2 linked regions of the Spartinivicinus poritis genome follow. The protein of the gene in region 2 interacts with the protein of the main gene of each other region in a pairwise test. Links are inferred from orthologs where the notes say so. Each region holds a gene or a part of one and is shown on either strand. Other genes may lie near its edges. The genes, in order: recR and recO.

Region 1 (9,310 bases), on a different replicon or contig from region 2:
AAATTCAATAGGGGAAATAACCGAGGAGGCATATCAACCGCAGTGGTTTGATAAATCTCGGTTACTTCTTGCATAAAGTGGTCACTTAGCCGCTTTAAACGGCTGCCTAATGCTTGGGAGCCAAGTTCAGAGATGAAATCCTGCATTTAATTTAACTTATTACGTAAGTTCTTACGTAATTTTATAAATGACTTGCCAACTAAGCAACTATCACCTGATAGTTATGGGCAATAATTATCTAAGGAACGAGTGTACTCCTAAAACACTATGTCTATTCGGTGCATTTTGCGGGTGTTTGCTGCCACTTCATATCAAAGCTGTAAATAATCAGCCCAGTCCAAATCAGAAAGAAACAGATCAACCTGGGTAAACTAAAGGGTTCGTTGAATAACCAAATAGCCATCAGAAAAGTCATGGTTGGACTGATATATTGAATAAAACCAATAGTCGATAAGGGGAGCCGTGTGGCTGCGGCAGCAAAGAATAGCAGTGGAATAGTTGTGATTAGGCCAGCGAAGATCAACTTATAGTGTTCCAGCTGCTGCCAGTTAAAGTAATTAGTATCAGTATTTAGCAGATAGATAAAATAGCCTGCGGCGATTGGTAGCATCAGCAATGTTTCAATAAAGAGCCCAGGAATGGCGGGCACCTGAATTTTTTTACGTATAAGCGTATAAACACTGAAACTGCAGGCTAATATTAGCGCAACTAATGGCAGCTTACCCAAGCTTAATAGCTCAACTGCTACACCGGCAATGGCTAGGCATACGGCAAAGTATTGTCTTTTAGAGAGGCGCTCAGCTAAAAACAGATAGCCCAGTAATAGGGTTGTTAAAGGGTTAATAAAGTAGCCCAAACTGGTTTCCAGCACTTTGTTATTGGCAATAGCCCAGATAAACGTCAGCCAGTTTAAAGCAGCTAATGTAGAGGACAGTAACAGGCCACTAAACTGTCGTCTGTTTTTTAATAAAGAGAAGGCGCTGCGTAGCTGTCGAGTGAAACAGAGTAGTGGCAGCAGTAAAATTACTGACCAGATCACCCGGTGCACCAGTACTTCCGGTGGGGGGACGTCTGCTACCCACTTAAAGTAGAGTGGTGCGGTTCCCCAAATAAAGAAAGCAATAAGAGCAGAAATAATACCCATTCGTTGATTATCAGTGGCAGTCACAAATACAACCTCGTTTACTGAAAATGCCAAAAATTCGGCATGCTGAACTACTATCAGTGGTGCCTTGAATTCCAGTAGCGTTTTGAATTCATCGTGTCTTGCTAACCGGTGATGAACAAAAAATGATGCCAGGGGTGTGCAGGAAAAAGGTAAACTATTACACCTTTTTATACTATTTGAATAAGAGTTTGCTGTGAGTAACCACTCATCGCTAAACTTACCTACAGTCCTGGTAGACTAAAACACTACTTATTCTTAAGCCTTGTATCTTAGGCCCTGTTTTTCAGGCCTTATTACTCAGGTTCAATATATTTAATTGTTGCTGAATGTAGATTCAGGGTATGAAAAGAAGAGGGCTTCTATCCTAAGATGAATTACTGCGTTAGGCAAGTGGAACTTTGGAGTATACCCATGCAGCTTGTGGCTACATGGGTGATAGCAGCTTTTTACAATCCAGAGTTTAACAGCCTAGTACTTGCTTTGCCTGGGTGAGGTAATGCTGACGGTCATCCAAGCCATTTAGGCCGCCGTTAATACGGCGAGTAATGGTACGAATGTCGTCTTGATCGGCATAGCGATTTAAGCTGTTTTTATTCCAGTACCAGCCAGCAGCATCTACGACAACCGTTGGGTTTTGAGCGACTTCATCGGGCATGCTGACTACATCGACTCCACTGTCTTTTTTATAAGACTGATAATTCGTTTTTCCAGTCAACTGAATAAAACCACGGCCTCGATAACGCCAACCATCACCGCTACTTTCATTACCATTACCCATTCGATTAGCATACACTCGGTTAGCTATTTTTTCGGGGTTGCGGGCATATTGGCTGGCCAGGTTATCATTGGGAAAATATTTACCAAATACCTGAATCAGTGCTTCTTTACTGTAATTCAGGTTTTCACTCACATAGCGTAATCCACCACTTTCATGGGCAATTTGAGCAATAAAGTGGGCTATTCTGAGTGAGGTGTTGATTTGGTATTTATGAAGGCAGCGGTTAATTGCAGAAAAATAATGGGACAATGTTTCTTCTTTAGTTCGGGGAAGAATTTGTTGCAGCTGTGATAAACTAATGAGGCTGCCTGTCTCTTCGGTATCCACTTCACTTGTGGCCGCTTGCTGTTTGACAGGCTGCGTTTGCTCTATATTAGGTATAACCAATTGTTGACCTATTTCCAGGCGATTAATGTCCTCTAATTGATTGGCTTTGGCAATTTCTGGATAGCGCATGGCATCACCATAATATTGCTTAGCAATACGCCCTAAGGTATCACCTGCCACTACCGTGTGCGTTAACATGTAGATGTCCTCCCTGGTTATTTCAACAACACATAAATAAGTCTACTGCTGTTGTATTTATTTGTTTGCAATCTGTTGATTCTATTAAGTCATTAGTTGATTGACCTGAACAGGCTTAACAGCATTGAATTTACTGTTAAGCATAGACCTTATTTTGAAAGCCGGTTAGCTGTCAGAGTCGCTAATTGGTTTGGCCTTCCGCTTGAAAAACGGCTGTTGAAGGATAAAAAGCATACCAGGCAAACCAATAAGCAATGACCGTAGGAATTTCTTTGCCATTTGCTGCAAAGGCATTGGCTGTACGGTGGGTTAGGTTAAAACGAATGGTAATCGGTTGCTGGTTGAGTTGGGTATCAAGTGTCGTTAGTTTATTTTGCCGTAAATATTTGTCTAGCTCAACGAAAGGGAAAGCTTTGTGTTGACCATTTATTTCAATGCCTAATACGAGCTCCTTAGGATGATAACGGTTACTGGAAGCGGTAACAGGAAAAAAGACATCTCTAATACTGTCGTAGTTTCCATAGGGTGAGCGTTGATATTGGCGCTGGTAACCAGTCTTAGTTGATAACACCAAAGAGTGAGGATAACGCTGTTGCCACTCCTCCCAAGTCGTATGACTCACTGGTAATCGCTTAAGGGTTTGTTCTCGATAATGTCCTGTAATTGCTTTAGATAGTATTTGCGACCAAAGAGATTCGGTTTCTCGATCGTATAACAACACATCACTGTTATACAGTAGTCCAGAAACACCAAACGTTAATGCTTGCCCAGCCACTTCAGCAGAAAAGACCATACCTGTACCACATAGTGGACAGTAGGTGATTGTGACTGGCTGGCGATTAATCGTGTCATTAACGATTTCATGGTAGTTCAGGATTTTAATTGGGTAGGCCTTACTGTGGCCATTGATTGTTACACCGAGTACTCGATCTTCAGGCTTTAGAAAGGCTTGAGCTTGTGCTGCTTTCACAAACTGAGGTTGGTCAATAGCGGGAATACCATCACGGGGTGGCCCACCGTGAAAAATTTTCTCTGCTGGGATAGTACTGTTGGTCAGGTTAAAGCCATTATTAGATAGCCAGTGACTTTCTGCCGCTAGTATTTGGCTGAGCAAGGTGCTCAACAACAAGCTACTCAGGGTGTAAACCAGAGATAAGTAACGCATTACTTATGTATCTCTAAGTTGCTGGTATACCTATAAAGAAACCCTTTGGGTTGGGTTTCTTTCAGATTTTTTTGCTTCCTCTGCTACTGCTTAATGCGCACGTTTAATGGGAGACTCTCGGGTGGCTTTAGGGGAAATACCCGGCAGCTGACAGTGAGTGACTTGCTGGCGGATAAACTGGCGAGCCAAGGGTAAACTGCCAAAGTAAAATGGCTGGTAGCAGCAACTACGCGTATGGTCGCGGTATTCAACATACACTACCCAGAATGGTTTGCTGTGGCGCCTCGGTTGTTTAATCCACAGTTGGCTGGCCCAGTAATAGAGCAGGCAGTGATACTGTTGGTGCTCAACATGACCAGCAAATTCAGCAAGCTCCTGTTGAGAGGTAATATCCGCAGGCTTGGGCAAAGGAGCAAAGGCATTTGTATTGGTATGCTGAAAAAGGTGTTGGTTGATCATCGTGTTCTCCTGCTACTTAAACAGAGAACTGACGTTTGGTTTGAGAGAGCCTATTTAGTTGCTTGGCCTTGATGCGCTATCGCATTTCAATGGGGCCATGCCACATCTCCGTCACCGGAATCCACCTTGCTTAGGTTAGCAGGTTGGCAAGGACGTCAGTCCTATTCTTGATGTATGTTGAATTAGTTGATAATAAGTTAACGTCTATATTTTTCTGTTAAAAGTTACTGAGTACTGCTTATGTTTTAAAGTTTTTTGCTGGCCAATAGCCATTTACCCAGCGCTCAATATAGTCAAACTTTATGTATAAAAATAGCATCAGTGGTCAATATTGTGAGCCTATTAAAGCAGTATCGACCTTGCAACTCAAGTATCCTTTTGCCTGGTATCTGATAATAGAAATGACGCAGTCATTAGGCTTTCCATATTATCCTACAGGTGCATGTCCCTTAGTAAACTCTTAGGCGTAAAAGCAAAGTTTGATATACTGAGAGGTTTTATCTGTTGCGGTAGGTAAAGTAGTATGCAACATCTCATCAATCAGCGATTTCAGGCAGCTAAATGAGCTATCAGGTATTGGCCAGAAAGTGGCGGCCAAAAACATTTAAAGCTATGGTTGGACAAAATCATGTACTCCAGGCATTAATTAATGCATTGGATCATGGCCGGTTACACCATGCCTATTTGTTTACTGGCACGCGAGGGGTGGGGAAAACCACCATTGCTCGTATTTTAGCCAAATGTTTGAACTGTGAAACGGGTATTAGCTCGGAGCCTTGTGGCCAATGTTCTGCCTGTCAGGAAATCGACCAGGGACGTTTTGTTGACCTGCTAGAAGTGGATGCGGCATCCCGAACCAAAGTAGAGGATACCCGCGAACTGTTGGATAATGTGCAGTATGCGCCTACCCGTGGTCGGTTTAAAGTATACCTGATTGACGAGGTGCATATGCTGTCAGCTCACAGTTTTAATGCATTACTCAAAACCCTTGAAGAACCGCCACCTCATGTGAAGTTTTTGTTGGCAACCACAGACCCGCAAAAACTGCCAATCACGATTTTGTCTCGGTGTTTACAGTTTGGCCTGAAAAATATGTCGCCAGAGCGGATAGTTGATTATCTGACAACGGTGTTGGAAGCCGAGCAGGTAGGCTATGAGTCAACAGCACTGTGGCAAATAGGTCGAGCTGCGGATGGCAGTATGCGGGATGCATTAAGCCTGACGGATCAAGCCATCGCTTTTGGTAATGGCCAGGTGACAGAAGATAAAGTCGCTGCCATGTTAGGCACGATTGATCAGCGGCAGGTCTATCGAGTAGTTGAGGCTTTAGCTAGTCAGCAGCCTGTCGCTGTCTTAGCGGCTGTTGCTCACTTAGCAGAATTTGCCCCTGACTATATTAGTGTATTAGCAGATATGCTGTCCGTGTTTCACCGGGTTGCGTTGGCGCAAATGGTGCCAGATGCTGTCGACAACAGTCAGGGTGATCAGCAGCAAATATTGGGATTAGCCACTGACATGACGGCAGAAGATGTACAACTGTTTTATCAGATTGGTTTGCAAGGGCGGCAGGATTTAGCGATTGCACCAGACCCTCGTTCAGGGTTTGAAATGGTATTGTTACGGATGCTGGCTTTTCGCCCTCAGCAAGGCCCAGTAGTACCTCCGACTCAGCCATTGCCTGGCACTGAAGAACCACCCATTGATAAGGCCAATGACAAGTCCAATGATAAGGTCTGTCAGCCTGGCCAAGGCAGTAATACATCAAGTGCAGCAGAAACCAATTCTATGGAAACTCACTCCTTAGAAGCCAATAGCCTACCTGGTCAATCAACCATTGCTAATGAGCCTCAACAGTCGCTAGAGCCTCAGCAATTGCCAGTGTCTCCTAAACATACGGAACCTACTACTTCTCAACAGGTGGTGGAGTCAAGCCCTGCCAATGCTGTGGTACAGGCGTTACCTGCTAGTGGGTTGGAGCAAAGTCCAGAGCCTGCAGGATACAAGCAAGCTGTGACTGATATCAGTCAAACCGATGTTAACCAGCCATCAGGGCAAGTGAGTCAGGCAACAATGACAAGTGATGCTGCTGCTGAGCTGGCCAGCTACCAACAATATGCAGAAGCGATGGTGCCGGATTATGAAGACTACTCCGCAGCCAGTGCATATCAACAACCATCACCTATAGCAGAGCAGCCAGTTGCCAGTTACCCCACTCCTGCTGTGGGCGCGGAACAACCAATGACTGGGGCTGCTGCAACTCAAGCGAGTACAAAGGTAGATAATACCTCTGCGCTTAAGCAAGCCATTGCCGCAACAGCAGTACCTGTTGAAGCAACGTTAACGACTTCAGAAATGGTTAAACCTGCTGCTTCGGCGACTATGCTTAAAGAAGAGGTAGCAAAAACATTTACGTTAACCACTGTAAAGCCAGAAGATTGGCCGCAACTCTATGCTCAGTTATCAATCAGTGGTGCGGCTAATGCCATTGCTCAGCAAATGGAGCTGGTCGAGATAACTGCCGGGCTTTGGTATTTTCGTATTGCCAAAGAACATACGGTATTACTGAATGACAGCCAGATTCAGCGGGTGAGCCAGGCGCTATCTCATTATTTTGCTACTGAAATTCAAGTATCACTTGATAAGGTAACAGCAACTAAAGCAGAAACCCCAGCCGCATATCGTGCCCGGAAGCGACGGGAGCGACAAGCTGCAGCAGAACAAAGTATTATTAGCGACCCAAATGTGCAGGCATTAATGCAGCACTTTTCTGCTACAATCGTCGAAAACTCAGTAATGCCAATCGACTCTTAAGCATTACTGGTATTTAGCCAAAGCAAAATGAGGTTTTTATATGTTTAAAGGTGGTATGGGCAACCTAATGAAACAAGCCCAGCAAATGCAAGAGCAAATGCAAAAAGTGCAAGAAGAACTGGCCAATGCCGAAGTGACAGGTGAGTCTGGTGCTGGGCTGGTAAGTATTGTGATGACAGGCCGCCATGATGTTAAGCGAGTGAATATTGACCCTAGCTTGCTGCAAGAAGATAAAGAAATGCTTGAAGATTTAATTGCGGCTGCAGTTAATGATGCAGTACGTAAAGTAGAAAAAAATAATCAAGATAAAATGGCCAACCTGACAGGTGGTATGAAGCTACCTGAGGGTTTTAAGTTTCCATTTTAGCAGCCAGAGAGGTAGGGGTAACGCACTCTAGTGGTGCCCCTCTCGTGCATTAGTCGACAGTTACAGCACACCTATGTCTTTTAGTCCTTTAATTTCTGAATTAATAGCTGCATTTCGCTGTTTGCCCGGTGTAGGTCCCAAATCAGCCCAACGGATGGCACTGCACTTACTGGAGCGTGACCGGCAAGGCGCATTGCAACTGTCTTATAGTTTGCAGCAGGCTGCAAATCAGGTAGGCAATTGTCAGCAATGCCGAACCTTATGTGAAACCTCACTTTGCCCTATTTGCAGCAGCAGCCGGCGGCAACGGGAAACAATCTGTGTTGTTGAAACACCCGCTGATGTATTGGCGATTGAGCAAGCGGGTGGCTTTAACGGTTTATATTTTGTGCTAATGGGGCATTTGTCACCACTTGAAGGAATTGGTCCAGAGCAGCTGGGCTTGGACCAGTTGATTAGGCGGGTAAAACAAGACCAGGTTGAAGAGTTGATTTTGGCCACTAACCCTACCGTAGAGGGTGAGACCACCGCTCATTATATTGCAGACCAGCTCCAGGGCTTACCTGTTAGATTATCAAGAATTGCGCATGGTATTCCCTTGGGAGGCGAGCTGGAATATGTCGATGGTGGAACGTTAGCTCATGCATTGGCTGGACGTAAACCCTGGTTAATCAATGACTGATACATTGCATTCACCTGCTTCTCCTCACTGGATTACAACCAATGAGGCTTTAGCCCAGCATGCCCTTGCCTGGTTAGAGCAGCCACATTTAGCGTTGGATACTGAGTTTTTCCGCTGCCAGACTTTTTATGCAAAGCCAGGTCTGATTCAGCTGGCAACAGCTGAACAGGTATTTTTTATTGACCCCTTGCAAGTCACTGACTTTGAGCCTTTAGCCAAGGTGCTTGCAGCCCCGCAAGTCATCAAAGTGTTACATGCTTGCAGTGAGGACCTGGAAATATTTCAACAGTTAACAGGGACACTCCCCGTACCACTGTTTGATACCCAGTTGGCTGCAGCATTTTCGGGGTTGGGGCCATCAGTGGGCTATCAACGCCTGGTGACTGAACTATTGGGTATTCAGTTAGCTAAAGATGAAACACGCTCAGATTGGTTACAGCGACCGCTATCGGATGCACAAATTACTTATGCAGCATTAGATGTACATTACTTGTGGCAACTCTATCAGCCATTGTTGAATCAGCTAAATACACAACAAAGACTTGGCTGGTTACAAGAGGAGTGTCAACAACTTATTGAGCAAGCGGCTAATCCTCTCTTACCCGAGAATGCCTATCAACAAGTTAAATTAGCCTGGAAACTGCGTCGCAGTGAGCTGGCTATTTTGCGAAAGTTAGCGGCCTGGCGAGAAAAAGAAGTAAGGAAGCGGGATATTCCCCGTCATCGCCTCTTGACGGATGATCAGCTGTGGTGGTTAGCCCGGATTAAACCTCGCAAGCTGGTACAGCTGGACAAAGTGCGTGGCATTCGTAAAGACCAGGTAGCTCGGGAGGGTCGCACGATTTGTGGTATTATTGCTAAAGCATCGGCAGAGCCTGCAGGTCAGTGGCCCAAACGATTACCTAAGCCTTTACCAAAATCGAGCAAACCTTTAATTACTAAAGTTAAAAAGCTGGCAGCAAACTTGGCTACAACGCTTAGTTTGCCCCCAGAGTTGGTGATTAGAAAAAAGCAGCTAGAAGCACTAATAAGAAGTGGGTTATCAGATGGTCATTTTAACTGGCCTGATAATTTACAGTCCTGGCGTCGTCAGTTACTGGGCGAGTCGTTACTGGCGGAGTTAAGGCAACTGGCAAAGCAACAGCAATGTAGTACGGTTATGAACAAACAAATTGTTTCTATTTACAAAAGCCCTAACAAAGATGAAATGTATTTATATGCGGCAAAGCAGGCGAAATTATCTGAAGTGCCTGAGGCTTTATTGCAATTATTTGGTAAACCAGAGCATGTAATGGATTTGCTGCTGACTCCAGAAAAATCATTAGCAAGAGTGGAAGCTAGCCAGGTAATGAAAG
Region 2 (16,302 bases):
GAACGCCATTGAATGGTATTATTGGTTTTACTAACTTGCTTCTGCGTTCCAAACTGAATGAACGACAATTTGAGTACCTCAGTACAATCCAAAAGTCATCAGAAGGTTTATTATCAATCATTAATGATGTTCTCGATTTTTCAAAAATTGAAGCTGGCAAGTTAGAACTGGAAAGTATCCCTATCAATTTAAGAGAGAGTGTTGAAGAGGTATTAACTATTTTAGCCCCCAGTGCTCATGATAAGTCTCTGGAACTCATTCCTCTCATTTACTCTGACACACCTATTCACCTAATGGGAGACCCCCTACGGTTAAAACAAATTCTTACCAACCTGGTCAGCAATGCAATCAAGTTTACTAATGATGGCTCTATTGTTGTAAGAGCCATGCTTGAAGATGAAAAAGATAACCTTGTAACAATTAAAATCAGTGTTACCGATACGGGCATAGGGCTTTCTAACAAGCAGCAAAAGGAGTTATTTAAAGCTTTTTCTCAAGCCGATACCTCTACTACTCGAAATATTGGCGGTACTGGGCTTGGTCTGGTTATCTCCAAGCGACTTGCACAACAAATGTCGGGAGAGGTTGGGGTAGAAAGTGAGTTAGGTAAAGGCTCTACGTTTTGGTTTACTTTAACTGTACCCAAAGCCAATGAGCCTACCTTAAAAGAGCACTTCCCTGCTTTTTCCAATACCCATGTACTGATAATGGAACACCATGACCTCGCCAGACAAGCGATTGTTCATTTGCTTTCTGAGTATGACTTAAATGTTGATAGCTGCGCTAATGAGTCTTGTTTAGAAGAAAAACCCCAAGAGGCCAAAACCCAGGGAAAAACCTATGATGTATTAGTGGTTAGCCATCACCCTGCTTATTTAGATTTAGAAAAAATAAGATCATTAATTAAAGCAGCCAATGAAAATAAACAGTACTTGGTAATTTTGGCTCATACCAATAAAGAAGAAGCAATTAATAACATATTAGACCAACACAATAATGCGCTTTGTATTGTTAAGCCGCTTTGTCACAACCGTCTATATCGAGCACTTTCTTATTTATTACTTGAGAAAAGTAAACTCCCTCAAGGTAATCAAAGTAATATTGCCCGGCGTATTAATCAAGCTATTACTCGCCAACCCCATATCCTGGCAGTAGATGACAACCCAGCTAACTTACGCCTGGTTACTGCACTGTTAGAAGACCTTGGTGCAAAAGTAACTGCGGTAGACTCAGGTACCAAGGCCATTATTAAAACTAAACAATACCACTTTGACCTTATTTTTATGGATGTGCAAATGCCACATATGGACGGCCTGGAAACAACCCGTAGAATCCGTGAAAGAGAACTGTCAGAGCGACGCATCCCTATTATTGCGCTAACTGCCCATGCCTTAGCAGAAGAAAAAAAACAGTTATTGTTGGCTGGTATGGATGACTACATGACCAAGCCTATTAATGAAAATCAATTGCAACATATCATAAAAAAATGGACAGGCTTACATGTAGCACCTATTAAAGGTACGGATTATCTGAATGATACAAGTCATGCTGAGCCTGAAACAAAAGTAGTAGACTTAACAGAAGGAATAAAGTTAGCCGGTGGAAAAGAAGACCTTGCCAACGATATGTTATCCATGCTGTTTGAAAATTTAAAAAATGAACAAGAACAAATAAGAGCATTATATCGAAATAAACAATGGCCAAGACTACTGGAAGTTGTCCATAAGCTACATGGCGCCACTCGTTATTGTGGTGTACCGCTATTGCGTAATGCTTGTAATAATATGGAAACCATATTAAAAGCTTCTGAAAAAAATAAAGAAGAAAGACGCAAAGTGGCAGGTGCTATGGAAGAACTAATTGAACAAATTGAGCAACTACTGGACTGGCAGCGAAGACATGAAGGTACCGAATAAACAAAGTTCTATTTTTGTTTAGAAAACAGCATTCTGCTCATTAGCGGCTTACCGCCTAAATGCAACGCTAATGCCATTCTGGCAATTCGCTTAGCTGTTACCTTTAGTGGCTTAGTCCACGCCTGCGGGATATCAAGCTGGTCACTACTGGATTGTATATCACCATATCCATTTAACCATGGCAAACTAGCTAAAGTCAGTAGATCAGTGCCAGAAAACAAATAAATATCAGCCCTCTTTGAATGAAGATACTGTTCCTGAATGCAAAACCCCTGGTCAGGTAGAAAGGCATAACTTGCCGTAGAGCTAATGTCATTACCATTAACATCATGCTCAAATGAAACAGCATAGCCCAGTTCTGCTAACAAACTAAACTCAAACTGGCGAAGATATACTTCAGTTTGTTGAGGATCCTGCTGTAAAAGTGTCAGGGCCTGTTGATAACAATTAAATAGTTGGGGTGATGCTTCTTCAGCAGGCAATAATCTTATTAGTAATTCATTCAAATAAAGGCCACAGTAAAGTAACTTACCCAGCAGTGAATAGCGTAAGCCACTTAGCTCAACAGCTTTACCTGTTTTTAATTCACCATTACCTTTCCAGGTTAACCAAAGTGACTGGAATGGCTGTAAAAAATGCCGAAAACTCGGTTGTTTTTTAGAGTTTTTACTAGTTTGGAAAACTATTCGCTGCAACCCTTGCTGCTTCGTGAATACAATAGCAATTGCTTTATTATCTTGAAAGGGACGGGTATGCAGTACATACCCATCATCAGAAACCGTCATAAAAAGCAGGCTTTAATCTGTTGTATAACCCAAACTATTCAGTGCACGCTCGTCATCAGACCAACCACTTTTCACCTTGACCCACAAGTTCAACATCACCTTATTATCAAACAATTTTTCCATGTCGACTCTAGCATCACGGCCAATGATTTTAATCTGCTCTCCTTTTTTACCTATAACAATGGCTTTTTGACCGGCTTTTTCTACCAATATTAAAGCACTAATTGTTATTAGCTTTGACTCGACTTGAAACTGTTCTATTTCCACCGTGATTTGATAGGGAACCTCATCCCCTAACTGTCGCATAATTTTTTCTCTAACGATCTCAGCGGCTAAAAATCGTGAGCTGCGATCAGTAATTTGGTCTTCATCATAGAAATGATGACTTTTAGGCAAATAATCACCAACCAATTGCTCTAAACGATCAACATTGAGCCCGGTTTCTGCTGAAACTGGAATAATATCAGCAAAGGTCATTTTTTCATTTAGTAGAGAAATATGGGGTAAAAGTGCTGACTTGTCTTTCAGTTGATCAACTTTATTTACAGCTAAAATAACCGGACAATGAAGATTACATACTTTCTCCAATACCAGCTGGTCTTCGTCTGTCCAACCAGTTCGATCAACCACAAACACCACCACATCAACACCCTGCAAAGCTATGGTAGCCGTTTTATTCATATAACGATTCAATGCTTTTTTATTCGCAAGGTGCAACCCTGGAGTATCAACATAAATCGCCTGAGTAGTTGCCTCTGTTTTTATACCTAGAATTTGATGCCGAGTAGTCTGTGGCTTTTTTGAGGTAATACTAAGTTTTTGCCCCAGTATTTGGTTAAGTAAAGTAGACTTACCAACATTAGGCCGCCCGACAATTGCAACAAAACCACAGTGCAACTCTTGATCTGAGGCTGAGTTTGAATTAGTTACCACTACCATCTACTCCTAGTTGTTGCAATGCATGACGTGCTGCTTCTTGCTCTGCTCCTCGGCGACTGGAGCCAATACCCTTGGTTTTCTCTGCTAAACCTGCTACCACACACTCAATAGTAAAGGTCTGGTCATGGGCATCACCTTTAATATCCACCACCTCATATACTGGTAGCGCCAACTGCTTTGCTTGCAGGTATTCTTGCAAACGAGTTTTAGGGTCTTTTTGGGTATCGTCTAATGAAAGCTTTTCTAAACGAGGGGCAAACCAGGCCAAAACTCGTTCACGACAAGTGTCCAACCCATTATCAAGATAAATAGCACCGATTAATGCTTCTAACGCATCAGCTAAAATAGATTCGCGGCGAAAGCCACCACTTTTAAGCTCTCCAGACCCTAACCGCAAGTAATCACCTAAACCAAATTCTTTAGCAATTTTAGCTAGAGTGGCACCCCGTACTAATTTTGCACGCAGCCTACTAAGCTGTCCTTCTTTAGCCTGAGGAAACTGCTGATAAAGCGCCTCAGCAATAATAAAATTAACTATCGAGTCACCTAAAAACTCCAGGCGTTCATTATTCCCACCTGCATAGCTCCTGTGGGTAAGTGCCAACAGAAGCAGACTTTCATCCTCAAAGCTATAGCCTAGCTTTCGAAATAGTGATTGGTTTACTTTTTTCACTCGGCTTTGATTTTCCAACTATTTTCAAATGTTAAAACTAAGTCGATATTTTTGACTAAGTGCTCTCGCTTTTCATATTTAAGGCTGGCGGAAAGAAAACCACTCTCTTTTTTAACGACCACATCTTTAACATTTACATCACGAATCATATTGGTGGTAAAACCTTTAGAAATATAGTCCCGCACCTGCCTGGGGCTTGATTTAGCAATGCCAGGGCGCTCATCCAATGAGTCAAATACATTTTGAATTGCATAATTATCCATATAAATAGGTGCCAACTTCATTACCGTTACAACAGCAAAACCACCTACACATAATGCTAAAAACCAACCAAATGCAGTTAAGCCCAACTGCGACTTTTTAAGTTTCATGCCCAATAGCCCCTTAGTTTCTTATTAATTATTAGCTACTTACCAAAACTAGTTAATAGCTCCATTATTCTTAAAGCTAGGTAATTGCGTCCATTTTGGCCAGTGCATCCAAATGGCCACCGCTTTACCCACTATGTTCTCATCCGGAACAAACTTCCAAAAGCGACTATCATTGCTATTGTCACGATTATCACCCATGACAAAATAGTGTCCTTCTGGCACTACCCACTCGCCTTCTCCATCTTTTCTTGAAGCAGCCCCTAGGATTTTGCGTATGGTATGCTTATTTTCATCAATTGTTTCTTCAAATACTTTATATGGGCCTGCTCCAACATCAGTTCGTTTGGTGATAAATGACTCCTCAACCACATTACCATTGATATAGAGTTTTTTATCTTTATATTTGATGGTATCACCAGGCAAGCCAATCACCCTCTTAATAAAGTTAATATCGTCTCCGGGTTTGATAAACACCATCACATCACCACGTTGTGGATCACCAACATCGATTACTTTAGTCCCAATAACGGGCAGCCTGATACCATAGGCAAACTTATTGACTAAAATAAAATCACCGATATCAAGAGTGGGCTTCATTGAACCTGAGGGTATTTGAAATGGTTCATATAAAAATGAGCGTAATACCAACACAATAAATAACACAGGAAATACTGATTTAGCGGTTTCAATACCCACTGGCTCTTTCTGCAAACCTGCTACAACCTCATGGTCTTCAGCCGTTACGGTTGAACGGTATTGCTCTACTGCTAGTCTTCTTTTTGGCAGCAGTACTAACACATCCACCAGGTAAATAAGACCTGTGCCAAATACCAGTAACACTAAAATCAGAGGGAAATTGATATCCATATAATCCTACTTATCAACTTTTAACACCGCTAGAAAGGCATCTTGGGGGATTTCGACCTTTCCTACTTGTTTCATCCGCTTTTTACCTGCTTTTTGTTTTTCAAGCAGTTTTCGTTTACGACTAACGTCACCACCATAGCATTTAGCTGTCACATTTTTACGCAATGCTTTAACCGTTTGCCGAGCAATAATATGACCACCAATAGCCGCTTGGATAGCAACATCAAACATTTGCCGAGGAATAATCTCTTTCATTTTTTCACACAACTCTCGCCCCCGACGCATTGAGTGTTCTTTATGAACAATCAAAGCCAAAGCATCTACTTTCTCGCCATTGATTAAGATATCCAACTTAACCAAATCAGATGCTTCAAAGCGATCGAAAGTATAGTCTAGTGAAGCAAATCCTCGGCTCACTGACTTTAGACGATCGAAGAAGTCTAACACGACTTCACTCATAGGCAGTTCATAGGATAACGACACTTGTCCACCAACGAACTGCATATCTTTTTGCACTCCACGCTTTTCAACACACAGGCTAATGACGTTTCCTAAATAATCTTGTGGCACCAAAATATTGGCTATCACAATTGGTTCGCGCATTTCCTGAACACTAGAGGGATCAGGTAGTTTCGAGGGATTATCCACCATCACAATAGAGCCATCTTTCATTTCCAGCTCATAGATAACCGTGGGTGCCGTGGTAATCAGGTCTAGATCGTATTCTCGCTCGAGCCGCTCCTGGATAATTTCCATATGCAGCATACCCAGAAATCCACACCGGAAACCAAAACCCAACGCATCAGACGTTTCTGGCTCATAAAATAATGAAGCATCATTCAGGGTTAATTTTGCTAATGCATCTCTAAATGACTCATAGTCATCCGAAACAACAGGAAAAAGGCCTGCATATACTTGTGGTTTTACCTTTTGAAATCCTGGTAAGGGGGCCACTTCAGGGGTTTTTATTAAGGTGAGGGTATCACCGACAGGTGCACCATGAATGTCTTTAATACCAGCAACAACATAGCCTACTTCACCTGCTTTTAGCACACCCGTGGTTGCTCGTTTTGGAGTAAAAATGCCTACATCATCAACGACATGGCTGGCACCTGTAGACTTAACCAGCATTTTATCGCCTTTTTTCAGCTGCCCCTGTTTTACCCGAACTAATGAAACAATACCTAAGTAGTTGTCAAACCATGAGTCAATGATCAGTGCTTGCAGCGGGGCATCAATATCACCTTCAGGTGCAGGAACCAGTTCTACTAGTCGCTCTAATACATCTTCAATACCCAAACCGCTTTTTGCACTACAGCGCACTGCATCAGTAGCATCAATACCAATAATGTCTTCTATTTCCTGGGCTACTCGCTCTGGCTCAGCTTGTGGTAGATCCATCTTATTGAGCACTGGCACTACCTCAAGCCCTTGCTCAATAGCGGTATAACAGTTAGCTACCGATTGAGCCTCTACCCCTTGCGCTGCATCCACCACTAACAATGCACCTTCACAAGCAGAAAGTGATCGAGAAACCTCATAAGTGAAGTCAACATGGCCTGGTGTATCAATAAAGTTCAGCTGATAAGCCTTGCCATCCTTTGCCTGATAAGACAATGTGACACTTTGTGCTTTAATGGTAATGCCTCGCTCACGCTCCAAATCCATTGAATCAAGCACTTGCTCAGCCATTTCTCGCTCAGTAAGCCCTCCACAAAGCTGGATAAAACGATCGGCTATGGTGGATTTTCCATGGTCGATATGGGCAATAATAGAAAAGTTACGAATATGACTTAAATCACTCACGATGTAATCTACACATAATGCTAATGATGCATCCTGGAACAGGCTGCATTACTAAGTAGTTATAACAGACAAAGCCGATTGCTCAGCGGTTAATTTGGCGGGTAGTTTAGCCCATTAGTGGCAGGGCTGTCATGTAACAGCAAGAGATATAGTCTGCCAGGGCAAGAGATTTTGCCCTGACATAATTAGCTAATACCTACTCTGTTAATTTAAAAGTGATATAGCCTGGCCGAGCATTTCTTACCAGCCGCATTGAGACTGAGCGGTTAGTAGGCAGCTTAGCCATTATCTGTTTAAAGTCACGTACTGAATTTACTGGTTGGTTGTGGAGATCAGTAATGATATCTCCCCGACGGATACCCACTGAGCTAGCAGGTCCAACTAATACGCCAGTAACAATGACTCCATTACTTACTTCATATCTACGTTTTTGCTCATCAGTCAGATCTTCCACCTGTAAGCCTAACCGATTACCTGACTTGGTTGGTGCTGAAGTACGAGTTTTCCCTTTTTCATCTGGTAACTCACCAATAGTAACATCCAGCGTAATCTCTTTACCCTGGCGAACCACTTCAACAGGCACTTTTTTACCTACTGGTGTTTGGCCTACCGCATGAGGTAGATCAGCTGACACATCAATTTCTCTTTCAGCAAACTGGGTAATGATATCCCCTGGTTTAAACCCTGCCTCATCAGCAGGACCTTCTGGTAAAACTTCAGCGACAAGGGCGCCATGGGGCTTATCTAAACCAAATGACTCAGCCAAGTCTTTATTTACATCCTGAATATAAACACCTAGCCAGCCACGGCTCACATAACCTTTATCTTTTAGCTGAGACACCACATTCATTACAACATCAATGGGGATGGCAAATGAAAGTCCCATGAATCCACCAGAGCGGGTAAATATCTGCGAATTCACTCCAATTACTTTACCATCCATATCAAATAAAGGCCCACCTGAATTACCTGGGTTAATAGCAACGTCTGTTTGGATAAAAGGCACATAGTTTTCACTTGGCAAACTACGATTAATAGCGCTGATAATCCCTGCGGTTACTGAGTAGTCAAACCCAAAAGGTGAGCCGATAGCAACCACCCACTGCCCTGGTTTTAAGTTATCAGTTGTACCCAGTTCAACGGTTGGTAAGTTTTTAGCCTTAATTTTAAGTAGTGCCAAGTCAGAACGCTTATCTGCTCCAATCAGCTTTGCTTCTAGTTCCCTGCGATCACTCAGGCGAACAATAATTTGATCAGCCCCTTTGACCACATGATTATTTGTTAAAATGTAGCCATCTTCTGAGATAATAAACCCAGACCCCAACGACTGCGGTCTTGGCTTTCCACCTGGAGCTGGGCGCTGAGGATGAGGTCGACCAAAAAACTCTTGAAAAATATCAGGTATTTCATCATCAGGAAAATAGTAGCGATTCATTCGGTTCTGTTTCGGCAGCTGCAGCGTACTAATATTAACTACCGCAGGAGAAGCCTCTTCTACTAACTCCGTAAACTCAGGTAAAGACTTTGCATAAGCAGTTAGTTGAACCGTCATAAACAATGCAAAAATTGCAGTTGATTGTTTAAGCCAAGATCTCACTTTCATAAAAAATTTAATCCCTTCGCTAAGAGTTTGTTATTAACCTAATGTCTTAAAGTGTTAGCTTTATAAGGAAGTCACTATTGGGCTTTCAGCGTCTTGAATAGGCACTAAAACCTTTAGCACTGAGGGCTCCAGTGATTGTTGAAAAGATGTTTTATTAATAATTTTTCGTAACAAATAAAAACTCAGAAACAAACTGATAAAACCAAAAAGTATAGTGACCTGTTCCTGAAAACCTTGCCACTTCAGTAGCCAGCAGGTAAATAACATAAATATCAAAGGCAATAAATAAACCAATAATGAACCCTTGACTAAAGTATTTTCAGGTATTCCAATAACAACCGTGTCGCCCACTTGCAGGGAATGTTCGCTTCTCACTTTAATAGAGGAAGCAGAAGCAGTCTTTCTAGATGACGGTAGTTTATTTAACAGCTTATGACCACAGCCCTTATTTGCGGCACACTGACCACATACTGACTGCTGTTGGGTTTCTACCCAAGCACCACCATTTTTATCAATAGCTGTTACAATTCCGTGCTCTTCAACCATTAATAACTAAACCAACTGTATTTCAACCTATAATAATAGCCCAGTTGCTGCTAAAGCTAGTTATACATAACTTGTTATTAAGCTTAGACGGCTACTGGCTTATAGAAACAGCACTGCCTTTCTGCAACTTTACTGACATTGCAATGCGTTCAGCTGCTGCTAAAGGAAGCTCGCCTACTACTGTAATTAAAAACTCACCTTGCTCAAATGACAGTACTTTAGTAAACGCGGTAATCGCACCTTCTCGCTTAATGACTGATACAGCATTTGTAGGTTTTGCCTCTACAAAGACAGAGAACCCTGCAAGACCATCAGTATACATCAATGACTCAACTGCTTTTTTGGTTACAGGGCTATGCTGTTGATTGCGACGAAATAGCTCAAACCCTGGAGGAACCCAATTCACATACCAGCTTTCATTATCGCCTGGCTTGTCATTAGCTTTATTGTAAGCTTTGGATACGATGACTTTTTCTGATTTAACAGACCCTTTTAACGAAGCAACCAGCTTGGTTTCAGGTATTTCATGCCCCACTTCAAGGGAAGTAAACTGGAGTCGTTCTAGCATTTCCCCTTTTCGGTTAAGCAAGACCAGTTTTAACAACAAAGATGAGGCCTCATCCAACCATATTTCATAGCCATACCGAAACTCATCCTTTGGCTGAACTAAAACAACAACCGCCTCTCGGCCTGCTACTCGACCTTTACCTGCTACTTTTAAACTATAATGTTCCGCTAGTTTGCCTGGATTTTCACTAAGAACCCTGCCAAATGCTAATGGAGAGTCACCACGCTCAAAGCGAATCACTTCATTATCAGCATTTATACAAACTACCTTGTTACCATCTCGCACAACCTCTCGCTTAGGTCCATCTAAAAATACCAACCGCTCTCTTTCTTGGCCATCAGTGACAGAATGAGTAATAGCAATACTATTTAAGCCTTGGCTGTGCTGATAAATAAACTGGCCTTCATAATTTAATTCACGAAAGGCCTTAGTCATTCCTGTCAACCATTGTGCAGCTGACAGGCCGGTTTCTGCTAAAATATTGCCACTTGATCCAATCAATAATGAAAAAGCTAGCCACGAGGTAGCTCGACTCCAACACCGCTTTTTCATACTACTGAGTCTCAAATTTATCTACCCGGGCAAACGGTAAAATACCTTGACCATTAGTAAGAGTCGAGTGCTCAGCATGCTGTATCAAATAAGACTGAATGCGAGTTTGCGTTGCTTGGTCAATTGTCTGCTGAGGAAATAGCCGAGGCGAATTCACAGAAGACTGTCGAACAGCCGAGACAGGAGTTGCTACTTGCGGCGATGATGCTAATTGTGGCCCAGAATTAAAAGCAGGTGCTGTGTATTTTGCATTAGTTTCAGCTGCTCTTTCTTGATCAGTAACAGCAAGCGGTTGTCCTGGCTGTTCTAATTGCTCAGCCTGAAATACCTGCACCCCTACTACTACAGCAAAAGCAACAGATGCTGCAACAGCAACACTAGCTAAAGGCTGCAACCAGCGCCCCACCACTGTTTTTTCAGCTCCATTCACAGAGCTAACTTGTAACGCTGGCTCCTCCTTTATCGAAGCACTCACTGCAGAGGAAATATCAATGGAGGAAAACTGATGCGTTTCATGTCGCATGGCCTCACCAATCAGGTGATACCGAAATGATGTTTGTCTAACCGCATCATTCTCTTGCGACTGTTTAAGTAGTCGGTGTATTTCTAACTCACTGGCCTCACCATCGATGAATGCGGACAATGACTCGCACAAACGTTCATCTTGATTCATGAGGCACCTCACAAGAATAGCTATATTTTTGTCGCATTTCTTTCTCTTTCATGCCTAACTTTAAATAGCTTAACTTCAATAATCTCAAACCAATTATTAAATCATTAAGCTTGGTTAACTAATGGCCTAATTTGTTTATCAATTGCTTCCCTTGCACGAAAAATTCGTGACCGCACTGTCCCAACGGGACATTGCATAACCTCAGCAATTTCTTCATAACTTAAGCCATCAAATTCTCGTAATGTCACCGCTGTTCTTAGGTCATCAGGCAAGCCCGCAATTGCCTTGTAGACCACTTTTTCTACTTCATCACGAAAAAGCCGATTTTCTGGTGATTCAATATCTTTAAGAGGATTTTGCCCTTCAAAATACTCAGCATCCTCTGTATCAACATCAGTATCAGGTGGGCGTCGCCCCTTGGATACTAAGTGATTCTTTGCTGTATTTATCGCAATTCGATACAACCAGGTATAAAATGCGCTATCTCCTCTGAATTTATCAAGTGCTCGATAAGCTTTGATAAACGCTTCTTGAGCAACATCCTGAACTTCCTGATGATCATGAATATAACGACTAACAAGTCCCAGGATTTTGTGTTGGTACTTCATTACCAACATATCAAAAGCACGCTTATCCCCCTGTTGCACTCGCTCAACTAATCGTTGATCCGAGTCTTGCGTACTTACCATCGCCACCTCCCCCGCTCAATGGCTAAAGGCTGCAGTTGCAGCTGAAAGCCCCGTGGGAGTTGCCGAAGCATCACATTTTGTTCTGTTGTGTAGACCATACTCAATAACAAAAGTTCTCTGCTTTTTTAGGATAAGTCATCTAATCATGCCCCGCAGGATTTAATAAACCAACTTACCCAATTAACTTTACTCAACTGCCTTCTTAAACTACCTAAAAATGCCTTAGTTATCTGTATTATCTGTCTGCCTAACTGCTGATTAGCTATCAAGCTAGTTGTACCTCAGCCAAACTAACAACAGTTGTAGTCTATTAATAGAAAACAACTTTCTATTTCCTGACGGATAATTGATTCACTCAATCGCCTTAAGTTCCTTCCAGAACCTTAAGCCTTTTCACAAAATTGGTTGATTAGCGCCACAGCAGTCTCGTTATTTAATTAACAGTTTTAGTGTCGTAATCATGCTAGCCGCCATAAAGGGTATGCAGTTATACTAGCGTTTTTTGTTAAATGCCCATTGATTAGCTCCCACCCTATGAAAACAGCCCATCATTTTGATGTCCTCATTATCGGAAGCGGTGCAGCAGGTCTGACGTTAGCGCTTCACCTTGCTGAACAGTCCAGTGTAGCCGTATTAAGCAAAGCCGACCTGGCTGCTGGCTCAACTTATTGGGCCCAAGGAGGTGTTGCCGCTGTAATTGACAGTGACGATACCATAGAAGCGCATATTAACGATACTGAAAAGGCTGGAGCGGGTCTTTGCCACGCAGATGCAGTGAAATATACCGTTAGTCACAGCCAAGAAAGCATCCAATGGCTGATTAATAGTGGCGTGCCTTTTACCAAAGACAGAAAAAGTAACAATGGCTTTCACCTTACTAAAGAAGGTGGTCATAGCCATCGCCGAGTTATCCATGCAGCCGATGCCACTGGCCAAGCAATTTTTGAAACACTTATAGAAAAAGCACAGGCTCATCCTAATATCACTCTATTTGACCAACGTGTTGCCATTGACTTGATTAATAGCCAAAAATTTGGTCATGCTCACAACTGTTGTATAGGTGCTTACGTACTGAACCTTAGCACTGATCAAGTAGAGCTATTTCAAACTAAGTTCACTGTCATTGCGACAGGTGGTGCCAGCAAAGTTTATCTATATACGAGTAATCAGGATGGTGCTTCAGGAGATGGCATTGCGATGGCTTGGCGAGCAGGTTGCCGAGTAGCCAATATGGAGTTCAATCAGTTTCACCCTACTTGTTTATTTCATCCCCATGCCAAGTCATTTTTAATTTCTGAAGCCGTTAGAGGAGAAGGTGGCAAATTACTATTACCCAATGGCCAGCGCTTTATGGATCAGTTTGATCCTCGTGGTGAATTAGCTCCTCGCGATATTGTGGCACGAGGCATTGACCATGAAATGAAACGCTTGGGTTTAGACTGTGTATTTTTAGACATTAGTCATAAGCCTGCCAAATTTATTGAGCAGCATTTTCCCACCATATTACAGCACTGTGCCAGCTTTGGTATTGATATCACCAAAGAACCTATTCCAGTAGTGCCTGCCGCTCACTACACTTGTGGGGGAGTTTTAGTTGATCAGCATGGCCAAACAGATATTCCCAACCTTTACGCTATTGGAGAAGCCAGCTTTACAGGCTTACACGGAGCCAACCGATTAGCCAGTAATTCATTATTAGAATGTATTGTTTATGGCCGCTCTGCTGCAATAAACATTTTAGCAAAACTGCCAAACACCCAGACAACACCAGCTGTACCAGCATGGGATGAGAGTCAGGTCACTGACTCAGATGAAGACATTATTATTGCCCACAACTGGGAAGAGTTAAGACGGTTCATGTGGGACTATGTAGGCATCGTCAGAACCAATAAGCGCTTACAGCGTGCCAAACACCGTATTGACCTTTTACAACAAGAGATTTATGAATTTTACAGCAACTATAAAGTCAGTAATGACTTAATTGAGTTGCGTAACCTGGCTGTCGTTGCAGACTTAATTATCCAGTCTGCCTTGCAACGAAAAGAGAGTCGTGGTTTGCATTATACCCTTGACTATCCAGAGCAATTACCCGTTGCTACTGACACTATCTTAATCCCTGAAAATTTTCTAGGTGCGAACTTCTAACGGTAAGCAACAGAAAGTTGTACCTAATTGCAACAAGAGAGACTTTTGCAAAGCTAGGTTTTAAAGAATAGGGTTTTCTGGCTCAGTGGCAAAGTCGTGGCTTAAAATTACTCGCAATTGACGGTAGGCTTCTTTATCAACAGAGTCGGGGGTAATCACCAGCGAGTATCGTGACAACTGGCCTACTTTAATCCGAACAATCGTTAAGGGCACAGTGATAAAACAGTCATTTGCTAGCTCACCCTGAAAAGTAACTTGCTGGTTGGTTAGTAACTGCCACTGAGTTTGACTCAACCGCCTAAGCTCAATAATGCTACCTGGCAGCTTTTTTAATCCATACAACAAAGTTTGATAACAACCAAAAGCCAGTAGGCCACCAACCGTAGTTAACTTAAGTGCCCAGTGTATATTTACCAGCCAACAAAGTAATACTGCCAACCCTAAATATAAACTAGTAAGGTAAATACAAAGCGCCTTAGAAGAACTGATTTTTAACTTAAGTTGGTGACCATTAATTTAGCGCTACTCCTTTGGTTGCACTCGATCCAAAATAATATCAACAATACGAGCTAGGTCAGGGTCTTCTGGGCGACTTTTTTGCATAAACCAGCCAAACATATCTTGATCCTCACAACTCAGTAGCTTTTCATAACGGGCTTGATCTTCAGGGCTCAACTGCGGATAAGCTTCCTTTAAAAAAGGCACTAATAGTACATCCAACTCCAGCATACCGCGCCGACTATGCCAAAATAACCGATTGAGTTCAGTTTGTGATTTCATAACAAGCCTCTACTACTTTGAGATAAGGGTCTGTTCCACTCCCTAGCCCTAGCATTATATGCTTCCTCAACAAATTACGCATTTATTCATGTTGATAATCTCAGTAATATGTCAATCATATTCTCTTTTATCATCATCACTAACAACAGGTTAAATGTTCAACATGACCACCACATGGCAATCATTTCTAACTAAACAGGGTGCAACCTTTGATGGCCATCTACTGACATGCTTCCATAACCAAGAAGAGCTATCAGACATAACTCAACAGTCCATCATTAGTGACCTTGGACCACAAGGAATTTTACAAGTATCTGGAGAAGGTGCTGAGCAATTTTTACAAGGCCAACTGACTTGTGATGTCAAAGCACTCCCAGACAATACCCTGACATTAGGTGCCTGTTGTAATAACAAAGGACGAATGCTTACTAACTTTTACTTACTTCGCTTGCCCAATCATTTTTGGCTAATTATGGATCGTAATTTAGTCGACTCGATGATTGAAGAACTGAAAAAATACTGTGCTTTTTTTAAAGCCGAAATGCTTAATGTCACTGACCAATATGTAAGCCTTGGACTAACAGGCTCACATATCCCTTCATTACTCAATAGCCAGCAAATACCAACACCATCCGAAGCTGGACAAAGCCAGTCTTTTAGTAACCAGGTGATTTGTCAGCTACCAAGCCAGCTCCATCGTTATCAAGTCTGGTTAACTACAGCAACTGCAGTCCAATTATGGGAAAACTTGCCTGCCGAAGTTGCTCCAGTTAGTTACAACCAGTGGCAACTACTTGATATTCAGGCTGGTTTAGCTTGGGTAAACCAGGAAGCTCGCCTGGCATTTATTCCTCAACAGTTTAATATGCAGGTAACAGGAGGTATAAGCTTTAAAAAAGGCTGCTATACAGGTCAAGAAATTGTTGCGCGCATGCAATATTTAGGGAAACAAAAAAATCATCTGTATTGCATTCAATACCAAACAGATCAGCCGATTCCTAATATGACTCCTCTCCAGTCTCACTCACATACGGCAAATGTAGGCCACTTGATTAATAGCGCACAAATAACCAATAACCAGTTCCAAGCACTAGCTGTACTACAAGATAAGGCAGTTGCAGCAGATGACTTATATTTTGCCAAACAGCCAAATGAAAAAGTGATATTGTTGGATTTGCCCTATACTGTCTAAAAAGATACACCTCCCAGGTAATAGAGGGTGTTGCAAAAGAGTACAGAAAGTAAATTTTGCGACAACCTGAATACACTAGGGGTATATTTATCTGTTCGCCAAATAAACGGACTATACTAATCCCGGACTGATTAATTTGGGTGCTTTCCCTATGGCTAACCTGTCAGAACGAATTGAAGAAGAGATTTTAGACGCAC

Evidence for each region.
Region 1: the proteins of recO (region 2) and recR interact in binary tests that used the Escherichia coli proteins (3 or more experiments, as listed by UniProt). The link is inferred for Spartinivicinus poritis from one-to-one orthologs.

Annotation. Positions count from the first base shown.
Region 1 is NZ_JAPMOU010000063.1:14,103-23,412, forward strand. The notes cover bases 6,332-9,150. They hold recR (recombination mediator RecR), read left to right. Parts: upstream 6,332-7,346; coding sequence 7,347-7,955; downstream 7,956-9,150. Other genes in these bases: dnaX (DNA polymerase III subunit gamma/tau), read left to right, coding at 6,332-6,906; ORQ98_RS26030 (YbaB/EbfC family nucleoid-associated protein), read left to right, coding at 6,947-7,273; rnd (ribonuclease D), read left to right, coding at 7,948-9,150. In the rest of the region: ORQ98_RS26000 (bifunctional helix-turn-helix transcriptional regulator/GNAT family N-acetyltransferase), read right to left, coding at 1-146; EamA family transporter RarD, read right to left, coding at 272-1,168; ORQ98_RS26010 (LysM peptidoglycan-binding domain-containing protein), read right to left, coding at 1,629-2,471; ORQ98_RS26015 (DUF3179 domain-containing protein), read right to left, coding at 2,653-3,636; ORQ98_RS26020 (hypothetical protein), read right to left, coding at 3,727-4,095; more of dnaX, read left to right, coding at 4,657-6,331; more of rnd, read left to right, coding at 9,151-9,310. UniProt on the Escherichia coli protein: May play a role in DNA repair. It seems to be involved in an RecBC-independent recombinational process of DNA repair. It may act with RecF and RecO.
Region 2 is NZ_JAPMOU010000001.1:111,027-127,328, forward strand. What follows is about bases 814-3,650. They hold recO (DNA repair protein RecO), read right to left. Parts: upstream 2,702-3,650; coding sequence 1,925-2,701; downstream 814-1,924. Other genes in these bases: ORQ98_RS00505 (response regulator), read left to right, coding at 814-1,916; era (GTPase Era), read right to left, coding at 2,714-3,634; rnc (ribonuclease III), read right to left, coding at 3,624-3,650. Outside these bases: more of ORQ98_RS00505, read left to right, coding at 1-813; more of rnc, read right to left, coding at 3,651-4,313; ORQ98_RS00525 (DUF4845 domain-containing protein), read right to left, coding at 4,310-4,684; lepB (signal peptidase I), read right to left, coding at 4,733-5,551; lepA (translation elongation factor 4), read right to left, coding at 5,558-7,357; ORQ98_RS00540 (DegQ family serine endoprotease), read right to left, coding at 7,554-8,960; ORQ98_RS00545 (SoxR reducing system RseC family protein), read right to left, coding at 9,021-9,506; ORQ98_RS00550 (MucB/RseB C-terminal domain-containing protein), read right to left, coding at 9,598-10,626; ORQ98_RS00555 (sigma-E factor negative regulatory protein), read right to left, coding at 10,628-11,299; RNA polymerase sigma factor RpoE, read right to left, coding at 11,404-11,988; nadB (L-aspartate oxidase), read left to right, coding at 12,523-14,133; ORQ98_RS00570 (protein YgfX), read right to left, coding at 14,194-14,649; ORQ98_RS00575 (FAD assembly factor SdhE), read right to left, coding at 14,656-14,913; CAF17-like 4Fe-4S cluster assembly/insertion protein YgfZ, read left to right, coding at 15,077-16,105; ORQ98_RS00585 (HDOD domain-containing protein), read left to right, coding at 16,257-16,302. UniProt on the Escherichia coli protein: Involved in DNA repair and RecF pathway recombination.